One region of the Paenibacillus sp. YAF4_2 genome, then DNA from elsewhere that is predicted to be linked to it. Evidence: riboswitches for the same ligand, from Rfam matches in the RefSeq annotation. Region 1 holds a riboswitch; the other holds the start of a gene.

Region 1 (3,979 bases):
AACAGCTTTAGCTGCAATAACATGCATCAGAGGGCCGCCTTGCGAACCAGGGAATACCGCTTTATCGATTGCTGCTGCCCAAGGTTGACGACACAGAATCATACCGCCGCGAGGACCACGAAGCGTTTTGTGTGTTGTTGTTGTAACGAAGTGTGCGTGAGGCACTGGGCTCGGATGCAAACCAGCTGCAACAAGACCCGCGATATGTGCCATATCAACCATGAACAATGCGCCTACGTCTTCAGCGATTTTACCCATTTTCTCGAAGTCGATTGTACGAGGGTATGCGCTCGCGCCAGCTACGATCAAGCGAGGACGGTGTTTGAATGCCGCTTTACGTACTTCATCATAGTTGATTGTGAATGTTTCTTCGTCAACGCCATAAGCGACAAAGTTATAAAGAAGACCGGAAGCGTTAACCGGGCTGCCGTGTGTCAAGTGGCCGCCATGTGCCAGGTTCATACCAAGAACCGTATCACCAGGCTTCAGAACAGCCAGGTATACAGCCATGTTTGCTTGTGCGCCGGAGTGTGGTTGTACGTTCGCATGCTCAGCACCGAAAATTTCTTTTGCACGATCACGTGCGATATCTTCCACAATGTCAACATGCTCGCAGCCGCCGTAGAAACGTTTGCCTGGGTAGCCTTCTGCATATTTATTCGTCAGTACTGAACCCAATGCTTCGATAACCGCTTCGCTAACGATGTTCTCGGATGCGATCAGCTCGATGTTATCGCGTTGGCGCTGCAGTTCAAGGCCCATTGCCTTTAATACTTCAGGATCTTGGTTACGTAAGTTTTCCATTGTCATTGTGAAAAGCCTCCTAATATTTTAATCGCATGATCCTGACGTCTGCTCTGGCGCCAGGCCGCTGTCTTCCAAAGTGTACACTGCACGGGCTCCGCCAATGAGCTTAGGCCTTGTAAAAGCCATCGTCACATGAGCTGCACCAATCGACCTGATCGAAGGTCGGACTGGCACGGCAACCCGGCGGAGATGCATGCCGATGAAGGTGTCACCGATATCGATTCCGGCATGTGCTTGCACCGTTTCAACCAGGCAGGCTTCCGGCAATTGTCGGTAAGCATAGGCTGCCATCGAGCCGCCCGCTTTCCGAACAGGTATCGCCGCAACCTCGTCCAGACCAAATTTGTCTGCGGCCTCACGAGATAGAACAAGTGCCCGATTCAAATGCTCACAGCATTGATATACAGGGTAAAATCCAATCTCGCTCCGAACCGCTTCAACTCCCGCATAGATCTGTGCGGCTGTCGCCAGCGTTCCGGATGTACCGATACGGTGGCCCAGTACTTCACTTGTACTGGTGCCGATAACAAGCAGTTGTCCGGCCTTCAGCCCTCCGGCTGAAGCAAGTTCCCGAACAATCGTCTCCACATCACTTGCAATTGAAGCTAATTCCTCGTGATTGCTCATGCTGCACCGCTCCTTCTATATCGTTTCGATCTTAAGGATGTACAGTATATTGCTGCTCGATTTGCTTCACTTTCTGAACACGTCCTGCATGACGGTCACCATTGGAGAATGGCGTTTCCAGCCAGATGCGGACAATTTCCTGTGCAAGGCCTGGGCCGATAATGCGTTCGCCCATAGCAAGTACATTCGTATCATTATGCTCGCGAGTTGCCTGCGCCGAGAACATGTCATGCACCAAAGCGCATCGGATACCTGGCACTTTATTAGCCGCAATCGACATTCCAATGCCTGTACCGCAAATAAGAATGCCGCGGTCAGCCTGACCACTTGCTACTTTATCCGCTACCGGCAGTGCATAATCGGGATAATCCACAGATTGATTGCAGTCACAGCCCAAATCTTCAATCTCATGTCCTTGCGATAAAAGGAACGGAACGATTTCATCTTTCAACCGGTAACCCGCATGATCTGCACCAATTGCAATTTTCAACGTAAACCCTCCTGTTATTTTGCAGCATCCTTAGCAAAATAAGTATCTGTTTGTCGAATCATACGGACTTATTATACCTAAATTCCGCAGAAAAGACGAAAAAAAGAGCATGACATGCTTAATAGCATGCTGCTCTTTGCCCAGGCGACCGGCCGTATGTTCCGATGCTCCACCGTGGTTACCCACTTCCGTCGCCAGTTACATCGGAAACCGTCTTTGTTACCTCCATGATAGCCGATTCATCGTTAGAAATCAATCGCTTAAATGGCTAATTTCAGCCTAATTTCAGCATGGAATTTCATCCCTTTTTGAGCATCCTCAGCAGGGTTTTCAGGCTCTCTTCAATCTCTGAAGCACAGCTTTCATACATGCTGAGTGTACCACCGAAAGGATCGGCAATATCGAAGCTAGGAATACGGCGTTCAAGCTCAAGGAGCCGTGTCCGCTCTGCAGTAGACAGCTGCTGGCCCAACACCTGCTTCATATGCATCTCAGTAAACAGACGCTCAAGCTCCTCAATATCCGCCTGTACATCCGTATCTTGATTGACATATTCCTTCAGCGTATAGGCTTTATCCACCGCCTCAGGAAACCAGTTAATCAGATTTCGTTTATGCCCCGATGTCATGGTCAGAATCAGGTCAGACCAAGCGACAATCTCACCGCTAAGCGCCCGTGAAGAACCCTGAGGCTCTACTGCTTTGCCTCGCAGCGTTGTAGCCGCATGGGCCGAGATCGGCAGTCCGTCAATTGTTGACACCCCCGCAGAACGAACCTCAAGCGGAATGCCCTGCTGCTTTGCCATTGCTCTCAGCATAGCTTCTGCCATCGGGGATCGGCATGTATTGCCGGTACAAACAAACAAGATGCGTGTCATGCTGCATTCCCCTTTCTGTGCCGCTAATCTGTCTCATTTTTATAGTATAAATAACAATCCAAATATCAATAAGATCGCCCCGCCAAGCGCTTCGCCATACCCACCGAGGTTTTGGCTCACCCTGCGCCCAAGCAGGAGGCCACACACGGACATTAATCCGCCAAAAAAACCAAACAGCAGTACAGTCAGCACGATATCTGCCGCAAACATACCAAGTGTTACACCAACAGAAAAGGAATCGATACTAACGCTAAACGCGAATAAAAACGTTCCAATCGAGGAACGGTAGTCGATCGATTGAACAGCTTCTCCCCTAAGCGCACTATAAATCATATGCCCGCCCAAAAGCAGCAACAAAACTCCTGCCGCCATTGTAGCCACATCGCCAAGCAGACCACTGACGAAATGCCCGGCGTACATCCCTGCCAGCGGCATGATGACATGGAACAGTGCAATGATCGCACTTAGCCGCAGCACATCACGAAGACGAATACCTTTAAGTCCAATTCCAATCCCTAACGAAAATGCATCCATGCCTAGCGCAACCGCCATTATGAGCAGTGTCGCGAATTGTCCGGCATGTAAAGTTGCATCTGTCACGCTATCGCCCCCATGTCCACATCCATTCTTTAACCAAGATATGCGGACAAGGGGACAAACATACTACTCTATAACCGGACGATTTGATGCCCGGCAGCTTTCGCTAGACGGTTCATAAGAGCAAGGCCTATCCCTTCCTCAGAGCAGCCTTCCGCCCAAATACGCTGCACGCCTTCGGCATCAAACTGGCGAAGTGCGGCATAAAGCCGGTGCGCCGCCTGTTCCAAACGCTGCTCGCTTCCGTAAGTCAACACGAGATCCGCATCAAAGGCAGCCGTTCTTTCATCGAAAGTAAGGACACCTGTCTTGAGTTGCGATGTTCTTACTTCATTTAGCTGCTGCTGAATGTAACGTACTGCCTTAGCTGGATCCCCCTGAACGATCACAAGATCACCCTGCGGAGCATAATGCGTATATTTCATACCTGGCGACCGCGGCGCTTCGGTTACTTCAGACTTGGTTGAAGCTGGAGCATCAATGACTGCTTCCGGAGCAGCGCTCTGCAGTTGTTCTGCGGTAATGCCGCCTGGACGAAGGATACGAATCGTATTCGAATCCGGCAGCTCAATCACTGTTGA
Region 2 (3,979 bases), on a different contig from region 1:
TAGAGACTGACCTCAAGTGGACAGGGGACTATGAAGTATTATGGGAGCCAATATCCGGAAAGGGCTCTAGCAAAATCATGAGTTTTCCAGACGAGTTCGAGATCATACAACCAAATGACAAAGCTGTTCAGATGGAGAAGATCACGATAGGTGATACGGATCTGTTTGCTTATTTTCCGAGTTATACGGATTGTCATGCACTTGAAACTTATTTATTCGGAGTGAAAGATGGGGAAGCTTTCCCGATAACCATAGCAATGAATCCGGAAGAGCAGCCCCTAACTCATATCGGTAAACATCCGAATTATCCTCTTCAGGTAACGAGTGGTGATCTAGAGATCATTGGCGGCGAAGGTGGAGGGCGTGAATTTGTGGATGTGTATCATTTCAGTTACGATTCGGAGAAGCATGCATTGATTCTGCAAAAGACCGATCAAGTAAATGGAAATGATCTGAGGAATGAACTCTTGAAACCACAAAATGACATAGTTCCTTACAAGGGTGTTAGAAAACATGCATGAAAAAGATGAGACACGGCCTATCGAGGAAAAAACAGAATCTACGGTAACTTCATTTAATGATGTCACCGATCACTATCAGAAGATAATGGGCGTTCCTACCCAAAGAGCAGATTTAAACAGTATGCCAAAGGTTCTGCGTTGGTTTGCGTATTTCTTCTACACCGTCTTGATCCTAGGTGCTTTGTTATTCCTCATATCCTGGTTGATTCAATAATGAAAGGAGCAAACATGAAACACTTCATTATCACAGGGACTTCTAGAGGAATTGGGGAAGCTATCGCTTATCAACTGCGTTCATCAGGTCATTTTCTACATTGTATCTCTCGAGAGAGGAATACAACTCTAATAAGCAATAGCGAGAATATGGCTTATTATGAGTTCGATCTGGGTCAAACCGATGCGATTGAAACCCTAATGGAGAGGATATTCAGTCAAATTGATCAGTCCCAAGTAGAAGGGCTTTATCTCATCAACAACGCTTCGATGATCGTGCCAGTGGCCCCAATAGATGCAGCAGATATCAGTGAAATAACACGTAATATACAGGTGAATCTGATCGCTCCAATTCTTCTAACCTCTCTTTTTATTAAATATACAAGGGAATTAGCTGCTGAGAAGAGGGTTCTTAATATCTCTTCTGCATCTGCAAAAAATCTTCATCCAGGGATGAGTTTGTACTCTGCGGCTAAGGCTGGATTAGATGTTTTCACCCAATGTGTGGCGCTTGAACAAAATAACTCAAATGCTCCAGTTAAGATTGTATCCATCTGGCCAGGTATGATTGACACCAGCTTGCAAAGTGAAGCTAGAAGCATGGATCGAGCTATGCTCCCGACAGTAGAGTTGTTTAATCAAGTCATGGAATCAGGAATGCTAACTACACCTGAAGAAACGGCGAAACAGATCGTTGCATTTTTGTTTAAAGAAGATATAGAGCATGGAGAAGTTGTCGACATCTACGATTATTCAACATGACATAAGAATTACAGCTAGCTATTGAATTACGGAATAGTTTCTGGCAAAATGAAATCAAACGTTCAGTATGTGTAACTGGCGAGACGTGGAGTACCACGGTGGAGCACATACTTCATATGGCCGTTCGCCTGGGCAGAGGTAAGGAGATTTCTCCTTGCCTCTTTCTGTTTTTTTATAACAAGTGGAGAGGATGACAGCTAATGAATTCAAGTCCATTATTGCTTGACGGAAACCGGGTTGCCACAGATATTAAGAACCAATTAGTTAATCGTGTATCTAAGCTCAGTGAGAGAGGTATCGTTCCGTGTCTGGCAACGATCCTTGTAGGTGATGATCCCTCCTCAGCAACGTACGTGCGGATGAAAGGGAATGCATGCTCAAGGATCGGTATCCGATCTATTCGGATCGAACTTCCTGAAGAAACAACTACGGAACAATTGATACAAGCAATCAAGCAGCTAAATGATGATCAATCCGTTCATGGCATACTTTTGCAGCATCCAGTTCCACATCAGATCGACGAGCGAGCGGCGTTTGAAGCTATTTCTATAGACAAAGATGTAGACGGAGTAACAATGCAAGGCTTTGCTCAAAATGCGTTTGGTATTGCAGCATTCCCTTCCTGTACACCAGCAGCAATTATGGAAATTCTGGCATACTACGAGCTGCCTGTGGCAGGCAAGCATGCCGTCGTAATCGGCCGAAGCCCCATTTTAGGAAAACCAGTCTCAGCTATGCTTTTAAACAAAGATGCTACAGTAACAACATGCCATTCCAGAACGACAGACTTGGAACAACATGTCCGATCTGCGGACATTGTTGTAGCTGCCGTAGGTAAGCCTAAATTTGTTCAAGGGGATTGGGTCAAGCCTGGTGCAGTTGTATTGGATGCCGGTTATAATCCAGGTAACGTGGGGGATGTTGACTTTGAGGCATGTACACCTCATGTATCTGCTATCACACCAGTTCCTGCTGGAGTAGGGCCAGTGACCATCGCCATGTTGTTGAAGCATACTGTTGAGGCTGCGGAGAGAAGCAAACGGTTATAAACTCCAAAGGGCTATACCTTTAGTCATTAAACTGACGATGGTATAGCTCTTTTTTTTCGAATATCACTTGGACGGAGCCGCGATAAGGCCCTCGCAGGGTCTTATGATCACTAAATTCACAAAACTACCACTGCTTAAGACCCTCGTGGGGTCTTATAGAACCTTCGAGTGGACAGGGCAGCTTGTTATTTCACCAATATTAAGAAAATAAGACCCTCACAGGGTCTTATGATTATTAGTTTCGCATAATGAGCACAGTATAAGACCCCAGCAGGGTCTTATTGGACGAAACTTGTTTTGCCAAGATAGACTTTGATGCGCCACAATTGTTTTAGTAATTGAATGATATGGTAGAATTTCCTAATAAGCGAATGTCTTGAGAGGAGCTTGCTTATAATGCGGTTGACTATATGTTTGTTCTTTATTTTACTCGTTATATCTGGGTGTACTAATAGAAGTCAAAATACAGTGACTGAGATCAAATCTGAAACAACTTCCGAGCAGACACAAAAAACGAAAGAAAACAAAATCACTTTGACCCCAATTGATGTGTTTGCAGGGGATGCGGGGAAATTCAAGCCTTTCCTTGGTACAATGTCAGGGGCTTTCAAATTATCCTATGAAGGAAGTAAGCCAAACGTATGGTTGGATCTGGACGTTTGGGAGAGTGGAAAGAAGGCAGCGACGAAGGGTTCGATAGGTCAATTGTTTTACAGTACGGAGGAGAATCCGAGCAGCGGTGAAGTCGAAGTTATTATGTCGGTTGAAACGGTACCCATTGAGGGAAATGATAATATAAGACTGATTAAAGTGGCTGCAGGTTCAGGACTTTATACGACGACGATCCCTTGGAATAAAAAGCTGACTTTGCAGGGATTGCTTCAGAATAATGAGGAGCAATCGTTTACTTACGATCAGTCTATTTATGCCTTTGGAGTACAGGCTACTAGTGCAAACAGCATGATAACAGCAGAACCTACGGCTGAATCGTTAAGTAAGGCGGAGTGGGCTCTCGTATTTACGGTACGGTTTGAGAAGGAATAGGAACTCCCTTCAGCAAGTTCACGGTTTATCAGAATCTTTGAAGTACCCCATCAATTACTCCCTATAATGCCGCTATTGGCTAGATGGTATGATGAATTAAATCATCAAGGGAGTGAATTGAGTTGGTCATGTACACTGTCGCGCAGCTTGAGAAACTAGTTAAGGCAATACCAGATAAGCTCATAGCATGGCCTGAAGTAAAGATGCTAACTCCGCGTGCCATCGGAAAGTGGTCTAACCTTCAAATTCTTGGTCATCTCTGTGATTCGGCTATTAATAATCTGACAAGAATAATTCAAGCTCAGTCCGCTTCAGAGCCCTTCGTCATAAACCCGTACAATCAAGATAAATGGGTAGAAGCGCAGCGGTATACGGATGCTTCTGTAGAAG

The links. Region 1 has a riboswitch for ZMP and ZTP ahead of rpiB (ribose 5-phosphate isomerase B). Riboswitches for the same ligand answer to the same signal wherever they lie in the genome.
Region 2: it holds a riboswitch for ZMP and ZTP, as region 1 does, so the genes downstream of both, AB4Y93_RS01690 (bifunctional 5,10-methylenetetrahydrofolate dehydrogenase/5,10-methenyltetrahydrofolate cyclohydrolase) here and rpiB (ribose 5-phosphate isomerase B) in region 1, are expected to answer to the same signal.

What each region holds. Positions count from the first base shown of each region.
Region 1 is NZ_JBFRCT010000011.1:134,221-138,199, forward strand. Features, by position in the region: gene glyA (serine hydroxymethyltransferase) at 1-804, opposite strand, end outside; gene AB4Y93_RS23760 (TIGR01440 family protein) at 832-1,434, opposite strand; gene rpiB (ribose 5-phosphate isomerase B) at 1,466-1,924, opposite strand; ZMP/ZTP riboswitch at 2,056-2,136, opposite strand; gene AB4Y93_RS23770 (low molecular weight protein arginine phosphatase) at 2,223-2,801, opposite strand; gene AB4Y93_RS23775 (manganese efflux pump MntP) at 2,841-3,353, opposite strand; gene AB4Y93_RS23780 (L-threonylcarbamoyladenylate synthase) at 3,470-3,979, opposite strand, start outside.
Region 2 is NZ_JBFRCT010000001.1:345,851-349,829, forward strand. Features, by position in the region: gene AB4Y93_RS01675 (hypothetical protein) at 1-521, shown strand, start outside; gene AB4Y93_RS01680 (hypothetical protein) at 514-735, shown strand; gene AB4Y93_RS01685 ((S)-benzoin forming benzil reductase) at 750-1,496, shown strand; ZMP/ZTP riboswitch at 1,558-1,637, shown strand; gene AB4Y93_RS01690 (bifunctional 5,10-methylenetetrahydrofolate dehydrogenase/5,10-methenyltetrahydrofolate cyclohydrolase) at 1,697-2,545, shown strand; gene AB4Y93_RS01695 (hypothetical protein) at 3,014-3,589, shown strand; gene AB4Y93_RS01700 (DinB family protein) at 3,718-3,979, shown strand, end outside.